Regions from separate parts of the Planococcus sp. 1R117A genome, predicted to be linked through region 4. Evidence: predicted binding sites of a transcription regulator. Region 4 holds the regulator's gene; each other region holds the start of a gene.
What was found. Region 4 encodes Rex, which represses fermentation and respiration genes when NADH is low (regulators of the CRP and FNR family bind a similar motif). Its sites were predicted from a motif close to TTGTGAAATATTTCACAA; they were not measured.
Positions count from the first base shown of each region.

Region 1: a site for Rex is predicted at 2,124-2,141, ahead of ACSFXN_RS01495 (AtpZ/AtpI family protein). Genes of this name have one in related genera too.
Region 2: a site for Rex is predicted at 1,975-1,992, ahead of ACSFXN_RS19180 (cytochrome ubiquinol oxidase subunit I). Genes of this name have one in related genera too.
Region 3: a site for Rex is predicted at 2,078-2,095, ahead of ACSFXN_RS04595 (cytochrome C oxidase subunit II). Genes of this name have one in related genera too.

Region 1 is NZ_JBPRLO010000001.1:349,516-353,729, forward strand. Features, by position in the region: gene atpF (F0F1 ATP synthase subunit B) at 1-175, opposite strand, end outside; gene atpE (F0F1 ATP synthase subunit C) at 349-573, opposite strand; gene atpB (F0F1 ATP synthase subunit A) at 636-1,346, opposite strand; gene ACSFXN_RS01490 (ATP synthase subunit I) at 1,374-1,745, opposite strand; gene ACSFXN_RS01495 (AtpZ/AtpI family protein) at 1,749-1,970, opposite strand; gene wecB (non-hydrolyzing UDP-N-acetylglucosamine 2-epimerase) at 2,209-3,306, opposite strand; gene upp (uracil phosphoribosyltransferase) at 3,545-4,174, opposite strand.
Region 2 is NZ_JBPRLO010000011.1:17,480-21,693, forward strand. Features, by position in the region: gene ACSFXN_RS19175 (cytochrome d ubiquinol oxidase subunit II) at 1-478, opposite strand, end outside; gene ACSFXN_RS19180 (cytochrome ubiquinol oxidase subunit I) at 475-1,824, opposite strand; gene ACSFXN_RS19185 (NUDIX hydrolase) at 2,036-2,467, shown strand; gene ACSFXN_RS19190 (metallophosphoesterase) at 2,614-3,261, opposite strand; gene ACSFXN_RS19195 (diacylglycerol kinase) at 3,353-4,214, opposite strand, start outside.
Region 3 is NZ_JBPRLO010000001.1:979,289-983,502, forward strand. Features, by position in the region: gene ACSFXN_RS04585 (b(o/a)3-type cytochrome-c oxidase subunit 1) at 1-1,379, opposite strand, end outside; gene ACSFXN_RS04590 (cytochrome c oxidase subunit II) at 1,381-1,848, opposite strand; gene ACSFXN_RS04595 (cytochrome C oxidase subunit II) at 1,894-2,016, opposite strand; gene ACSFXN_RS04600 (Crp/Fnr family transcriptional regulator) at 2,309-3,010, opposite strand; gene ACSFXN_RS04605 (universal stress protein) at 3,213-3,665, shown strand; gene ACSFXN_RS04610 (murein hydrolase activator EnvC family protein) at 3,939-4,214, shown strand, end outside.
Region 4 is NZ_JBPRLO010000013.1:16,368-20,581, forward strand. Features, by position in the region: gene groL (chaperonin GroEL) at 1-356, opposite strand, end outside; gene groES (co-chaperone GroES) at 484-768, opposite strand; gene ACSFXN_RS19635 (CPBP family intramembrane glutamic endopeptidase) at 962-1,753, shown strand; gene ACSFXN_RS19640 (redox-sensing transcriptional repressor Rex) at 1,803-2,435, opposite strand; gene ACSFXN_RS19645 (ABC-F family ATP-binding cassette domain-containing protein) at 2,619-4,214, shown strand, end outside.

The DNA of each region.
Region 1 (4,214 bases), on a different contig from region 4:
TTTCGATTTCACTGGCGATCAAATCTTCACGCTGTTGCATTACGCCCATCAATGGGCCCCATGCGAATTTTTTCAATAGCAACATCAACAAGATGAAAATTACAAGAGTTGCTATGATATCTCCGATGTTTAAAAATTCCCCGGCCGCGCCGAGTACGAGGTGATCAAAAAACACGATTGTTTCACTCCCTTCAAGAGCTTAAAGTTCAGTTTCGTTGAGTTTCTTCTATAATAAGATCTTTTAATGTAAAAGAATAGTTTTTCGAAATCATAAGGTCATACAAACATAAATGGCGAAAAACCTGCCGAAGCATTCCCGCCATTCTGCTTAATGTATGAGAGCCGATACTATTGGTTCATTACGATGAACGCGATAACTACTGCGATGATTGGTAGTGCTTCAACCAATGCTACCCCGATGAACATAGTTGTTTGAAGAACGCCGCGTGCTTCTGGCTGGCGAGCGATTCCTTCAACTGTTTTTGAAACGATAAGACCGTTACCAATACCTGCACCTAGTGCTGCTAAACCTACTGCGATTGCTGCTGCTAATAAACCTAATGAACCTGTCATTGTGATATGTCCTCCTCAGGATAGTTGTTTTTTTTTTTTTGCTCAATATGAGCAATTTATACTCAATGGTCGTCGGCAACTTTATGCGATAAATAAACCATCGTTAACATAACGAAAATGAACGCTTGGATTGCGCCAATAAAAATTGAGAACCCTTGCCATGCCATCATTGGAAGGATAGCGGCTGCAAATCCAAAGACACTTGCTGATGCAAGGCCTGCCAATAAAGTAAGCAAGATTTCACCTGCATAGATGTTACCGTAAAGACGCAGACCGAGTGTCAGCGTATTTGCGAACTCTTCAATAATCTTAAGCGGGAATAAAAACGGCATAGGTTTTAAATATCCTGCGCTGTATTGTCCCAGCCCTTTCAGTTTGATGCCATAGTAATGGCTCAAAACGATAATGGTGGCAGCCAATGTCATAGTGACCGTTGGATCAGCAGTTGGTGATTTCCACCAAAGATCTCCGTTGACAACTATTGCAAAAGGCAATCCCAACATGTTTGATACGAAAATGAACATGATCAACGTAATTCCAAGAACATGGAATCGTCCACCGTCTCTCCAGTCCATATTGCTCTTAATAAGACCTTTAACGAAATCCATAATCCATTCCATGAAGTTTTGCATGCCTTTTGGTTTAAGCTGCAGATTCCGAGTAGCGATAAATGCAATTAGGAAAACGATAAGAGCGGCTACAAGAAGCATCATAACGTTCGATAAGTTAAACCAAATACCGAACAATTCATACATTGGAGCGCCATGATCCACGATAGTTTCACCTCTCTTTCCACTTTATTAATGGTGTTTCACATGATAAACAATCCGTTCTGCCAATAACAGAACATATGGGATCATCAACCCAATTACCGTACTGACCAAGTGAATGTACTCAGCGAAAAGAATTGCTATCGCCACTGCTGCAACACCTGATGCAAACCGTAATGCCGTTCCGAGCGAACGAACCTTCGAGCCTTCTGCCACCGCCCGGTCAAATCCTTCCATCCGGCGAACCAGAATCCACATATTATAAATGCCGAACAAGGAACCGATGATCAGGCCCGCGAAAACTTCTTGATAAGGGGTAAACCCCCAACCAATAACGAATGCCGCAAGGATGAAGTACATCATCTTCTTAAGCCTTGTATAAATCTCCCTTAGTCCATCCATTTTTTACTGGTCTCCTGAGTCGAATTTTCGGATAGTTTGAAGCATTGCCCATATACCGATGGCTAATCCTGTAAATAGGCAAATGATCAAGAAAAGCGGGGCGGTTCCGAATTGTTCATCGAGCCACATACCTGTGAATGTACCGATGAGTACGGACCCGACAAGTTGTGAGAGGATGGCGCTGTAAAGGGCCATCGCTTGTAAGGGACTTTTTGTTGGGCGCATGATAAACCCCTCGAGTTTCGTTTGATTTGACATTTTACCTCTAAAAAGAGCAGTCGCATCAGGCTTTCAGAACAACTTCTTCTATGTAAGAAAACCTTCTCATGCATACCCTTTGTAAGCATACAATAGGGGTAAAATCATGTCAATTCCTAGAAGTGAAATTGTTCACAAGCGATTTCCATCTGTCATATTGTCGACAAATTTCCAAAAAGTATTACCTCAACAAAAAATCAATACTTTACTTAGCAGAAAAGTATTCGATTAAAGCTTCAACAATCCGGCGGGAAGCTTCACCATCACCATAAGGATTAGAAGCCTGAGACATCGTTTTATACGTTTCTTTGTCAATGAGCAGTTCTTTTGCCAGACCATAAATTGTTTCTTCGTCTGTCCCTGCCAGCTTAAGTGTCCCAGCATCGATGCCTTCAGGCCGTTCAGTGGTATCCCGCAACACAAGGACCGGTTTGCCGAGCGACGGCGCTTCTTCCTGAATGCCGCCGGAATCCGTCAAAATAATGAATGAGCGGGCAGCGAAGTTATGGAAATCCAACACTTCCAGCGGTTCAATCAAATGGATTCTCGGATCACGCCCCAGAATTTCATCCGCGACTTCACGCACTGCCGGATTCATATGAACCGGATAAACCACTTGGATATCGTCATGTTCCGCGAGAAGGCGTTTAATGGCCCGGAACATATTGCGCATTGGCTGCCCCAGATTTTCACGGCGATGGGCCGTCAATAAAATCATGCGGTCTGAACCGATTTTCTCAAGAATGGGATGGCTGTAAGTTTCGCGCACTGTTGTTTTCAATGCATCTATAGCCGTGTTGCCAGTGATATAAATGCTTGTTTCCTGTTTGTTTTCCGAGCGCAGGTTTTGAGCGGATTTTTCAGTCGGCGAAAAGTGAATATCAGCAAGGACACCCGTCAATTGACGATTCATTTCTTCTGGATAAGGAGAATACTTATTATGTGTGCGCAGTCCAGCTTCTACATGGCCAATAGCAATCTGGTTGTAGAAAGCGGCAAGGCTCGCTACAAAAGTCGTTGTCGTATCGCCATGCACAAGTACGATATCCGGTTTTGCTTCTTTCATGATGCCGTCAAGCCCAATAAGTGCCCGAGTAGTAACATCACTTAATGTCTGCCGGTCTTTCATAATATTCAAATCGAAATCCGGAGTAATCTGAAACGTTTCCAGCACTTGGTCAAGCATTTCTCTATGCTGGGCAGTTACCGCAACAAGCGGCTCGATGGTTTCAGGATGCTTTTGGAGTTCGAGTACAAGCGGCGCCATTTTAATAGCTTCAGGCCGCGTGCCAAAAATCGTCATCACTTTCCACTTTTTCGACAAATAAATCCCTCACTTCTTATATGTCTAGACTCTGGCGAAAAAACCCTCTTCGCAGCTATTACCCGAGGGTTGGATTGCCTGCATTTTTCTTGCTTATTTTGTCCAGCTACAAGAGCCAGCTTCACGTGTCATAATCCACCCCGGCTGAGTGGCAAAATGCACCACTTCGCTGGTCTGTCTTAGTTCTGTCGAAGCTAAGCGGCTCTTTCCGCTTTTCTTACTTCGTACCGAACAACCGGTCCCCTGCATCACCAAGACCTGGAACAATATACCCGTGCTCGTTCAGTTTTTCGTCCAATGCCGCAATATATAAATCAACTTCCGGATGAACTGCTTGGAAAGCTTCCACGCCTTCCGGTGCTGCAATGATGCACATGAAACGGATTTTCGTCGCACCGCGCTTCTTCAAGGAGTTCACAGCTTCTATCGCTGAACCACCTGTTGCAAGCATCGGGTCTACTACAATAAATTCACGTTCTTGCACATCGGATGGCAATTTCAAATAATACTCAACCGGCTGTAAAGTTTCCGGATCCCGGTATAAACCGATATGGCCCACTTTAGCGGCAGGAATCAATTTTAAAATGCCATCCACCATACCGATGCCAGCACGCAGAATTGGCACGATGCCTAACTTCTTGCCCGCCAACACTTTGGAAGTCGCCATCTGAACCGGCGTTTCCACTTCAATTTCCTTTAACGGCAAATCCCGCGTGATTTCAAAAGCCATCAACGTTGCAATTTCATCTACCAATTCACGGAATTCTTTCGTTCCTGTCGACTTATCGCGGATATACGTCAATTTATGCTGAATCAGCGGATGGTCAAATACATATACTTTCCCCAAGGCATATCTCTCCTTTTCTAACATTTATCTTATATAGTAT
Region 2 (4,214 bases), on a different contig from region 4:
AGAACAATGCCCAGTAATCAAGATATGGCGTGTCGCCATTCATTTTGATAAAGCCGCCTTGCGACATGGCGAATACCGGCGACAGAGATGCTGGAAGCAGCAGCCCGGACAATCCATACATATAGATATAACCTCTATGATTGATTTTTGCCCCATATGTTGCAAAGGCGTAATAAGAGCCGCGAATGGCCAGCAATACGAGCGCTATGCTCGCTGGCACCAGCAATGCTGTGCCGTAATAAAAGGCTGTCTGCGGAAAGAATCCGACGATGCCGACAAAGAAGAAAACAAAAAAGACATTTGTGACTTCCCATACCGGCGACAGATAGCGCTGGATAATATTCGTTAAAATATGCTGTTTGTTGGTAAAAGCGCTGTAGGCATTGAAGAATCCGGCACCGAAATCAATCGATGCCACAATGACATACAAGAACAAGAATAGCCATAAAACCGATATTCCGATGATTTCAAGTGTCATCCTTGTTCACCGCCTTTTTGTTGCGCTTCTCGGTCAGCTAGTTCTTTTTCGACCGGATTGCGTTTATACATCCGTGACAGGACCACGATAGTCCCGACTCCAAGAATAAAGTACAGTCCTGCGAACAAGATAATCATCAAGTCGACTTGACCACTCGTTGTCGCGGCATCAGCGGTTTTCATATAGCCCCGCAAAATCCACGGTTGGCGTCCGACTTCTGTAAACCACCAGCCGGCTTCGATTGCAATAAGTGCCAGCGGTCCACCAGCCACGATCAGCCAACGGAACCATTTCGCTTTGATAAACGACCAGCCGCGCCATGCAGCCACGACATAAACAAAGGAGAAGAACGCCAGCCACATGCCAATTGTTACCATAATATCAAAGAGATAATGGATCCACAGCGGCGGAATTTCATCTTTTGGAAATTCTTCCAGTCCAATAACTTCTGCGTTAGGCAGACTGTGAGCAAGAATACTTAAGGCATATGGAACTCTTATTTCGTATTTCACATCTTCCCCATCCAAAATGCCGAACAGGATAAGGTCTGCCCCTTCTTCCGTTTCAAAATGCCATTCTGCAGCCGCCAATTTTTCCGGCTGGTATTCAGCTAAGTATTTACCAGAGAAATCTCCGATAAGCGCTGTCGCGATGGAAAATACTAATCCTAACTTCATGGTTAAGAATAGCGCTTTTTTGTGGTAAATATGATTTGACCCGCGAATCATTCGGAAAGCGGCGATAGACGCCAGTAAAAATGCCGAAGTCATAAAGGCCGTTGACATAACATGCGCTACTTTTGTCGGCATTGCCGGACTTAGCATCGCAAGCAATGGACTAACATTGACCAATTCACCATTCAATACTTCAAAACCTTGCGGTGAGTTCATAAAAGCATTCACAATAGTGATGAACACCGAAGATGCAGCCGCTCCGAGAGCTACCGGAATCAGCAGCAAGAAGTGTTTGCGCTGATCTTCAAACCGGTCCCATGTGTATAAATAAATTCCAAGGAAAATTGCTTCAAAGAAAAACGCGAAAACTTCCATAAATAACGGCAATGCAATGACATTACCGGCCATTTGCATGAAATTCGGCCATAATAACGACAATTGCAGACCGATAGCTGTACCGGTTACTACACCGACTGCAACCGTAATGACAAAACCTCGTGCCCAGCGTCTGGCCAAAAGAATATAATGATCGTCTTTTTTCTTAATCCCGACCCATTGGGCAATCATGATCATCAGCGGAACACCAACGCCAATTGTCGCATAAATAATATGGAATGAAAGCGTCATTAAAGTCAAAATTCGGCTTAATAACGCCGTATCTTCAAATCCCATTTTTTTTCTCCTTTCAAAATCGCATTAATTCTTATACTCAACTCTACACACCTATTGTACCTTATCACTCTTTTTTTTTAAGTTTTTAACCACTGTAAAACCCCAACAAATACGCAGCTTTGAATAACTTGTGACAGCAAAAGTTTCAATGTTTGAAATATTTCTAAAAGTTTAGTATTCTATTTGGAACACAAACAAAGGATGATGCAGCATGAAAACAAGACGGAAAGTATTCGCTTATATTACTAGAGGCGCGGAAGACCAACGGGAATTGCTGGTCTTTGAACATAAAGGAGAACCAGAAGCAGGACTGCAAGTGCCTGGGGGAACAATCGAAGAAGGGGAAATGCTGATTGATGCCCTTTACCGGGAAGTACATGAAGAAACAGGCTTGCCGCGTGTGGTTCTGGAATTTGTAGGCAAGGTCCATAAATACAATTACTACCCCGAACATCAAGATAAAGTATATGAACGGAATATCTTTCATTTTGAATATACGGGGGAACCTGTAGAATCCTGGGAACATACTATCGTCAGCGATGGCCAAGACAATGGCCGGACCTTCCTATTCCACTGGGAACCGGTAAATAACTGCCCGAAACTAGCAGCAGACCAAGATGCTGCACTTGAACTTATGGAATAGTCAAAACTAGAATGCATTAAACGCTAAAAAAACACATGGCTGGAAATCCATGTGTTTCCTTGCAGACACTCGAATATTCCGAGCTTGTCTGCATTTTTTGTGCATCAGATAGTAAAGGTGCTGCTTAAAGAACTCCTGTCGTTCCCTTAAATATCTCTGGCATCTGTTTCTTCTTTTAAAAATTCAATGATTTCTCCATTCGGTTTAACTTTCACTCCGGTCAAATATCGGGCATAAACTGCGCCTGTATCAATATTCCAGGCGTGGCTCTTGGCGTCATACAGCGGTTTTTCGCGTGGCGTATGACCAATGATCTGCAGCTTTCCGATGTTTTTCAAAGGGCTGCGGTTCCAGAGAATGCCGTACATATCATCTTCTATATAAGGGTTTTCTGCTTGCACGGATATTCCGGCATGGCTGATGAACAAATGCTCGGTTTCAAAGAATAGTGGCAATCGGCTCAGCCATTCCATATCGGACTTGAAATTCCTATCTGAGTTTTTATATTGGGCAAGCGTGTCTGCACCGCCCTGCCATAGCCAATTCGGATTGGGCCCGCGGAAAACATGTTCCTGCATCTCAAGCTCATGATTGCCTTTCAAGAAATTGGCCTGCTCTGGCAATTCTCCGCTTAACTGTCTGGCCAGCCCGACCATTTGAGGTGAATTCTTTCCTCTGTCTATTAAATCTCCTACTTGCACCATTACCTCATTTTCTTTATCCCAATAGCGGTTAATCATATTGCTGAACGTGTAATAGCAGCCATGCACATCGCCAATCACAAAATAGTTCATCTGCTAGCCCCCCTTTGATAAAGTAAAGGTAAAGATGACAAAAGACCAAACCGCAACCCGATCTGGTCTTTTCGTTTATACAAATTTACTCTTATTTCCGGTCTCTTTCAACAATTGAAGAAAGCGGAACTAAAACTTCGATATGGCGGCCTAGGTTTTCAAACTTTGCAGGCAATAAGCCTCCAAATTCGCCATCGAGGTTTAACAGCACCCGTTCATCAGAAGAAACAGAGATCTTGCTGGCTTTTGCATAAATTACATTTGGATCTGATAAATGTTCTCCACGCAGCGCCAAGGAAGCTACGCGAATAAACTCTGCCATGTTCAATTCTTTCAAAATCAGCAACGTGAATTTTCCGTCATTGATGCTGGCATCAGGAGCCAATTTTTCAAAACCGCCAACGGAATTTGTCAATCCAATTAAAAACATCATTGCCTTGTCATCAAAAACTTGGCCATCATATTCGATTCGGACGTTTGAAGCACGGATAGACGGCAGCATCTCGATGCCTTTTAAGTAATAAGCCAGCTGGCCAAGCACTGTCTTCAGTTTGCTGGGGACTTCATATGTCAATTCGGTCAGTCTGCCGCCTCCGGCTATATTGATAAAATAACGTTCATTCATCAGGCCGACATCAACCGGTATAGAATCGCCTTGAATGATGATATCAACAGCTTTATTGATGTCCCGAGGGATGTGAACGGCACGGGCAAAATCATTTGTCGTCCCCATAGGAATCAAACCGATTTTCGGCCGGTCTTCAAATTGGGAGACTCCTGCAACCACTTCGTTCAATGTCCCGTCTCCGCCAACAGCCACAATCAAGTCGAATTTTCTATTTACTGCAAGGGATGCTGCTACTGTGGCGTCGCCTTCACCAGTGGTGGCATGGCAGGATGTTTCATATCCTGCTTTCTCCATTTTTTCAAGCACTTCCGGTAAATGCTTGCGG
Region 3 (4,214 bases), on a different contig from region 4:
ATGGTGACATGGCTTGTCACTATGCCGTCAAACCATTCCAATGCAGAAGGATGGTTGTTGTAAGCTGAATAAGCTGTCCGGCGTGGTGCACCCAGAAGCCCGAGTATGTGCTGGGCAGTCGACATCAGCAGCATGCCGATCGTCCAAGTGATGATCTGGACAAAACCGAGTGTCTGCATCGACTTCGTGAATTGGCGTCCGGCCAGATAGGGAATCAGCCAGAACGTCATTCCCATGAACGTCATCGCCACGGGTGTGCCGACTGTGATGTGGAAGTGGCCGACAATCCAGAGTGTGTTGTGGACGACTTCGTTCAATTGGAAACTTGCATTAATAATACCGCCGGCGCCGCCGGGAATAAAGAACGCCATTGCGATGAAAATCGATGTAAAGCGGACGTCTTTCCATGGCAGCATTTTGAACCAGCCAAACAGACCTTTTGCGCCTTTTTTGCGTCCAGATGTTTCAAACGTTGCAAACATTGAGAAGGCAGTCATGAGTGACGGAACAATAACCATGAATGTCAGCACAACCTGCAGGAACTTCCAGAAGTTCGAAATGCCGGGTTCAGTCAGTTGGTGGTGGAAACCCACCGGAATCGAGAACAGAATGAACAAGACAAATGACAAACGTGCCAGTGAATCACTGAATACTTTCACGCCGAGAAGTTTCGGCACGATCAAATACCAGGCCATATAAGCCGGCAGCAGCCAGAAGTACACAAGCGGATGCCCAAAATACCAGAACAGCGAGCGGCTCAGTTCAACGTTGATGGTATCTGTCCAGCCGAACGCCCAAGGAATGTACTGGAAAAGAACCGTTGCTACTACTCCAAGACAAGCAATGAGCCATAAAACGAGCGTCGCGATGGTCATGAAAGCGAACAACGGGCTCATTTCACCTTTATGCTTTTTGCGCCATACCAGGTAATGCCCAATCAAGGCAAAGCTGCTGATCCACGTTCCGACCACATATAGGGCAAGTCCGACATAATACCAGCCGCTTGCTTTCAATGGTGCATAGAATGTATAAAGCACGGAAGCTTCCCCGATTACAATCATGACGGTTGCCATCACTGTACCGATCAATGTCACCCAGAAACCAATCCAGGAAAACAGCCGGACTTTCGGGCCGAACGTTCCGAGGGTTTTGCTCATGCCAGTAACAAAAAAGCCAAAAATGAAAAATGCTGTATAAATAAGGGCAAGCAGCACACCATGTGCCGTTAAAATTTGATAGTAATCGAGCCAGGCAGGCAACTGCAAGGCATCATTCCAGATAAAAACCTGAAGCAAGCCGCATAACGTACCTATTAGAAATGCTATATACGCGACACCGATATTCCATATTGCGATTTTCCGATCTTGTACAGCAATCATTTCAATACACCTCTATTTCGTTGAACATCATGTGGTGGCCCGTACCGCAATATTCGTTGCAAAGAATCAAATACTTTCCAGGTTTCTCGAATGTGTAGGACTTAGTGGTAATTTGTCCGGGAACCACCATTAAATTGACTTTCGTGTTATCAATGGTAAAACTGTGGACGACATCCGTGCTGGTCACTTTAAAGATGATTTCTTTTCCGGCAGGCACTTTCAGTTCCGGTGCATTATAACCGAACGCCATTGATATGACTGCCACTTGGTACGTATCGTCATCAAGCTGTGTTACTCCTGGCTTGTCAAAAGGAGCTGTTTCATTTACTTTTTTGGGATCGATGGTTTCCATCCCTCCCGCTGGTGTGTGATCATGGGAAAATGCGCTGACTCCCACTACACTCAAAAATACAACCAAGGCGGCACCCCCGAAAGCCAGCCAGATTTTTTCATATTTATGAAGATGCATCTTAATCTACTCCTTTTCTCTTCCTGCATAGATAAACCGCCCGGCTCATCTTGCTACATACATTAAATAAACCGCAACCCACATGGCAATAATGACGATGCCCACGAAAAACACACTGATTAGCGTTCCTCTCAAATCGGCTTCCGGCTCCTGGATTTTTTTGCTCATTTTCCCTCACCTCTTATTATCCTTCTCTTGTGTTCAGAGTAATCCTTTAGTCACTAAAGCATTGTGATATATATCACACCTGCATTATTTTTTACAGCAGCTGTCAAATTTTAGACAAAATAAGAAGCTGCACCGGATTTTCTTCGGTGCAGCTTCTTTTTTTGCCTTATTTTTTTGCTTATGCCCAACTTTGGAGTGTTTATGCCCGACTTTTGCTAATTTATGCCCAACTCTGAAGGGTTTATGCCCAACTCGGAGCGGTTTATGCCCAACTGGTTGTTTCCTTCATTTCTCAATCAATTCTGCAAAAAGAGATCGGGCAATTTTCGCAATTAATTTCGTCTTTTAAATGGCGAAGATCACGAATCAGCAGTTTTCCTTCTACTATTGAAACTTTTCCTTGTTTTTTCAAATCACTCAATAGACGGTTTACCACTTCACGTGTCATCCCGCAGAAATTGGCCAGCTCCTGATTAGTCAAAGCCATATCAATCAAAATACCGCCGTCTTTTTCCACCCCATAACTATTGCATAAACGGATCAACGTCGAATACAGCGCCCCTTTTTTGCCGTGCAGCATAAGGTCGCGGAATTTTGTCTGGGTCTTTTGCTGGTCAATCCCCATCCATTTCATAAACGCCACAGCCAGCTTGGAATTTTCGAGCAATGCATCTTCCAGGTCTTCTATAGCAGTTTTTATGCAGACGACGTCTTCAATTGCTTTAGCATCCAGCATATAAAGGGGGTGATCCGAAAAGATAGTCACTTCTCCCACTAATTGGCCGGGTCCACAAATGCGTAAAGTCAGCTCTCTTCCATCAGGTGTGATTTTTCCAATTTGCACTTTTCCTGAACGAATAAGATAAATGCCTTTGACGGTATCCCCTTCGCGGAATAAATAGGCGCCTTTTTTGTATTCTTTAATCATATGACGTATAGACAGCAGTTCTTTTAGTTCATCGGATATGTTTGAACTTATCGTTTTCTCTTTCATACGATCACCTCGCTGCTACTTTGAATTTTCACGTCTTTCTATTGAATAAAGAGTAACATAATCTGTATTTAATAGCTTTACAATTTCCTGAGAGCTTTATGCCCATTTATTTTTTGGACAAATTTTCCTTTAAATTTATTAAAAAGAGGGAACGCAGGTTTAATTGTCGAAGTATATCAGTATAGAGAAGGAGGAATTTAACATGACTATGCTATATAAAAAGATACTAGTCGCTGTAGATGGTTCTAAGGAAGCCGAACTGGCTTTTAGAAAGTCGGTAGGAATCGCAGCGCGCAACCAGGCGGCCTTATACTTAACCAGTATCATAGATAACCGCTCATTTGGGACAATCGAATCTTATGGCCGTGAATTCGCTGAAGAATCTAAAAGACAAGCGGAAAGTTTGCTGTCAGAATATAAAAACAAAGCAGTCGAAGCTGGAGCAACGGAGGTCCATATTGTAATTGAAATGGGTTCTCCTAAAACGCTGATTCCAGTGGATCTAGTTCGCCGCTTCAATATTGACCTGATCATTTGCGGAGCGACAGGCACCAATTCTGCTGAACGTATTTTTATGGGAAGTGTCTCTGAACGCATTGTTCGCGCCGCAAAATGTGACGTTTTAATTGTTCGGACTGAAGAAAAAGAAGCTTAAACTTTTTAAAATAATATAAAAAAAGCTTTTCCTTTTAAATAAGGAAAGGCTTTTTTTGTGATGATTCTTTGAATCTCAAAGCGAATGGCGGTACTTTAGGCTTTCTCTCTTTTAAAAAATGATACATAACTGTAATAAAAAATAGATTTTTATGATGTTACAATACTATTGTCGGTTTTTTTATAGGCGGGTTCATCTGTTACATATAGCGAGATTTTTCAATCTACATATAGATTTATTATAGAGTTACATAGTTGGAAGGGGAAAAGAAAAGTGAATTTATTAACCAAATGCACAACCGCTGTAATCGCAGCCATCATGGCTTTGTCAATTTCGATTCCTGAAGCGAATGCGGATAAGCTAAGCGACTTGGAAAGCAAGAAGCAGCAAGTTGAACAGAAACAAAACGAATTGAACTCAGGCATTCAAGAAAAAGCAGGACAAATTTCTCAAAACCAGTCAAAGCTTGAAGAGATTGCCGGCAAAATTTTTGAATTGGACAATAAAATCCAAGAAACACAAACAAAAATTGATGAGGTCCAAGCTCAG
Region 4 (4,214 bases):
ATACCGCGGCGGATGCCGACAGGATTGGCGCCAGCTGTAACGTTTTTCAAGCCTTCACGGATCATTGCCTGCGCTAGAACCGTTGCAGTTGTCGTACCGTCACCTGCGATGTCGTTTGTCTTAGAAGCTACTTCAGCGACCAATTTCGCGCCCATGTTTTCAAATGCGTTTTCAAGTTCGATTTCTTTCGCAATGGTTACACCATCGTTAGTGATAAGAGGTGAACCGAATTTCTTCTCAAGTACAACGTTGCGCCCTTTTGGCCCAAGCGTCACTTTTACTGCATCTGCTAATTTATCAACACCAGCAGCCATTAAACTGCGTGCATCTTCGCTGAATTTAATTTCTTTTGCCATCTGTAGTTTCCTCCTCTATCTAATTACCATTCTAAATTAAAATAGTTTACTAAGTGATATGAAGCAAGACAGCCTAGACGCCTGCGGGAAAGCGAAGCTGTATTGCGGAATATCAACATACTATTTTTTAGCCTAATACCGCTAAAATATCGTTTTCGCGTAAGATCAAGTATTCATTGCCTTCATATTTAAGTTCAGTGCCTGCGTATTTTGAGAAGATGATCCGGTCGCCTTCTTTGACTTCCAGTTCAGTGCGCTGTCCATTGTCACGGATAACTCCATTACCTACAGCGATCACTTTGCCTTCCTGCGGTTTTTCCTGTGCCGAACCCGGCAGTACAATTCCGCTTGAAGTCTTTTCTTCTGCTTCTACAAGCTCAATAATTACGCGATCTCCTAATGGTCTTAACAATTGAAACACCCTCCTCAGATTATCTATATCGTTTCCATTAGCACTCTAACACCGAGAGTGCTAACCCACTTCTCAGTTTAATAAAATCCCTTGCCTTTTGCAAGTCTAAACATTCACTTTTTTTTATTCTTTGCGGTTACGTTTTGAAACCTCTACAATAGTAGTAATACGTGAAACGAAAGGAAATCTGTGTATGAAAATAAATGTAAAAGCTAAAGCTGATACAGACCGCTCCGGCAAACAGAAGTTTAGCGTTAAAGCGAGCCGGAAAGGCAAAAAGACGCCGCTCTATGTATTGCTGATTTTTATAGCTGTGCAGCTGCTACCAATTTTATTTATTGCACCGACACTGAATTATTTCCGTGGCCAAGGATTGGATGAAGCTACCGCATTAGCCTCTACTTCCGGCTGGCTGATTGTGTTCACTATGGGCGTCGGGTTTATTGTGACCATGATTGTTATTTTACGCGACAAGCGGTTTTTCGATATTTGGAAAGGCAAAAAATCAAGCCTTCTTGCTGCAATCGGCTGGGGTGTCCTCGGCTTTCTGTTATTACTGATCGGGCAATCTATTGCGGCCATGATTGAAATGGCCATCGGCATCGAAGCTGGATCTGAAAACACCATGGCACTCGTCAATATCGCCGAGGTGGTTCCAATGGCAATCCTCGCGGTTGTGTTATTTGGGCCGATACTGGAAGAACTCGTATTCCGACGCGTCGTGTTCGGTTCATTGAACCAGACCACCAACTTCTTTGTAGCCACTGCTGTCAGTGCCTTGGTTTTTGCCCTCGTTCATATGGAGTTCAGCCATTTGCTGCTGTACTTCACCACGGGCCTTGTGCTGGCATTCCTTTACCAAAGAACGAAACGCATCATCACTCCGATTATTGCGCACATCATGTTGAACGGCTATGTCATGCTGATTCAATTGAATATGGATAAAATCGAGAACTTCCTGAAGCAGCTCGAAAATATTCAGTAATGAACAAAGCAAAAAAGCCTTCCCCGAATTGATTCGGCGGAAGGCTTTTCTATTGCTGCTTGATTTGGTAAATAAGTGTTTGCAGTTCTACGGACAAGTCGATTGTCTGCACACGGATATGATCCGGAACCGAGATGCGGACAGGAGTGAAATTCAAGATGCCTTTGATGTCGGTTTTCGCGAGGCGGTCCGTGACTTCTTGGGCAGAGCGTGAAGGCACGGTCAATATGACCAGTTCAATCCCTAATTCCTCAATCTTTTCTTCAATGCGGTCCGGATGGTACGTATCAATACCGCTGATTCTTTCCCCTTCATATGGCGAGTTTGAATCGAATGCGAGAACAATCTTGGTGTTGTGGTTGCGCTGAAAATTGTACTTTAAAAACGCACTTCCCAAATTCCCGACGCCGATCAGCGCCACATTGGTCGCTTCGTCCTGGTCGAGGGTTTTCCGGAAAAATGCAAGCAGGTCCTGAACATCATAGCCATACCCTTTTTTGCCGAATGCCCCCAAATGGGAAAAATCCCGGCGAATGGTGGCCGAGTCGATTTTCATCGCTTCACTTAATTCCTGGGAGGAAATCCGTTTTTGTCCGGCGTTCGCGAAGTTCTGGAGAAAACGGTAATAAAGCGGCAATCGTTTAGTTGTGGCTTGTGGAATTTTTGATGGTTCATGTAACATGCAACGTTACCTCCTGCGGTTATATAAGAAACTTCACTTAGTAGGATTTTCTTCATCCCCACTGACCATTAAAGCGGAATCAAATCGATTTTATCTTACATGAGACGGCTCGATATGTAAAGCTGGCTTGATTGCGAACAGCCCGCCCATCGGCTACACTTAGAGAGAATAGAGGTGACCCACATGATTGTATTACAAGTAAACCAAGTCCATAAATCGTTTGGAGCAGATGAAATCCTCTCCGGCGTCAAACTGGAAGTCCAACACCGCGACCGCGTTGCACTCGTGGGCCGCAACGGCGCAGGAAAATCAACTTTGCTAAAAATCATCTCCGGTGAAATGTCTTACGACAGCGGCGATATCATCATGCCGAAAGACCTGACTATCGGCTATTTGGAACAACAAACCGATCTGGAATCAGAAGCGACCGTTTGGGACGAAATGATGACGATTTTCAGTCATTTCCGTGAACAGGAAGCAAAGCTTCGCCAACTCGAAGCCCAAATGGCAGACCCGGCCGTTCATGATGATTCCGCGCAATATGAAAAAGTCATGCAGGAATACGATACATTGCAGCACGATTTCAAAGATGCAGGCGGCTATCAGTTTGAAGCCGATACACGAGCCATCCTTCACGGCATGAAATTCTATGCCGAAGACTATGAGAAAAAAGTGGTTTCCTTATCAGGGGGGCAAAAAACGCGCCTGATGCTCGCCAAATTGCTGCTCAGCAAACCCCAGCTGCTGATTCTCGATGAGCCTACCAATCACTTGGATATTGAAACCTTGAGCTGGCTCGAGAATTATTTAAAAAACTATCCAGGCGCTTTACTGATTGTTTCGCATGACCGCTACTTCCTCGATCAAGTGGTAACGCTTGTCTACGAAGTATCCCGTCACCGCGTCAAAAAGTATACCGGCAACTACAGCCGCTATCTCGATGAAAAAGCGAAACAATACGAACTCGACTTAAAGCAATTCGAGAAGCAGCAAAGCGAAAAGGCAAAGCTTGAAGATTACGTCCAGCGCAACCTGGTCCGTGCCTCCACCACCAAAATGGCGCAAAGCCGCAGACGGGTTCTGGAGAAAACCGACTGGATGGGTACACCGGACGGCGACGAGAAATCCGCGCGTTTCGGCTTTACCATTGAAAAACAAAGCGGCAACGATGTTTTGAATGTCCAATCGCTTGCCATCGGCTACGGCAGCCAGCCGGTTTCTGAGAACATCTCACTGAAGCTGTACCGCCAGGATAGTCTGGCACTTGTCGGACCCAATGGCGTTGGCAAATCGACGCTCCTGAAAACGATTATGAAAGAACTGAAACCACTCGCCGGCACAATCCATTACGGCACCGGCATCCAGTTCGGCTACTATGACCAAGAACAAGCCAACTTAAAAGGCAATAAGCTCGTCTTGAATGAATTATGGGATGATTATCCGCATATCAACGAAAAAGACATCCGAGGCATTTTGGGGCGTTTCCTATTTTCAGGAGACGACGTATTGAAACCGATTTCCACGCTTTCAGGCGGTGAAAAAGCGCGCGTCGCGCTCGCCAAGCTGATGATGCAAAAAGCCAATGTGCTGCTGCTTGATGAGCCTACTAACCACTTGGATCTCGACAGCAAAGAAGTACTGGAAAATGCCTTGCTCGATTATCCGGGTACAATTTTATTCGTTTCCCACGACCGGTATTTTATGAACCGCCTTTCCACTAAAGTTGTGGAATTGACCCAAAACGGCACCACTGAATACTTGGGCAACTACGACTATTAC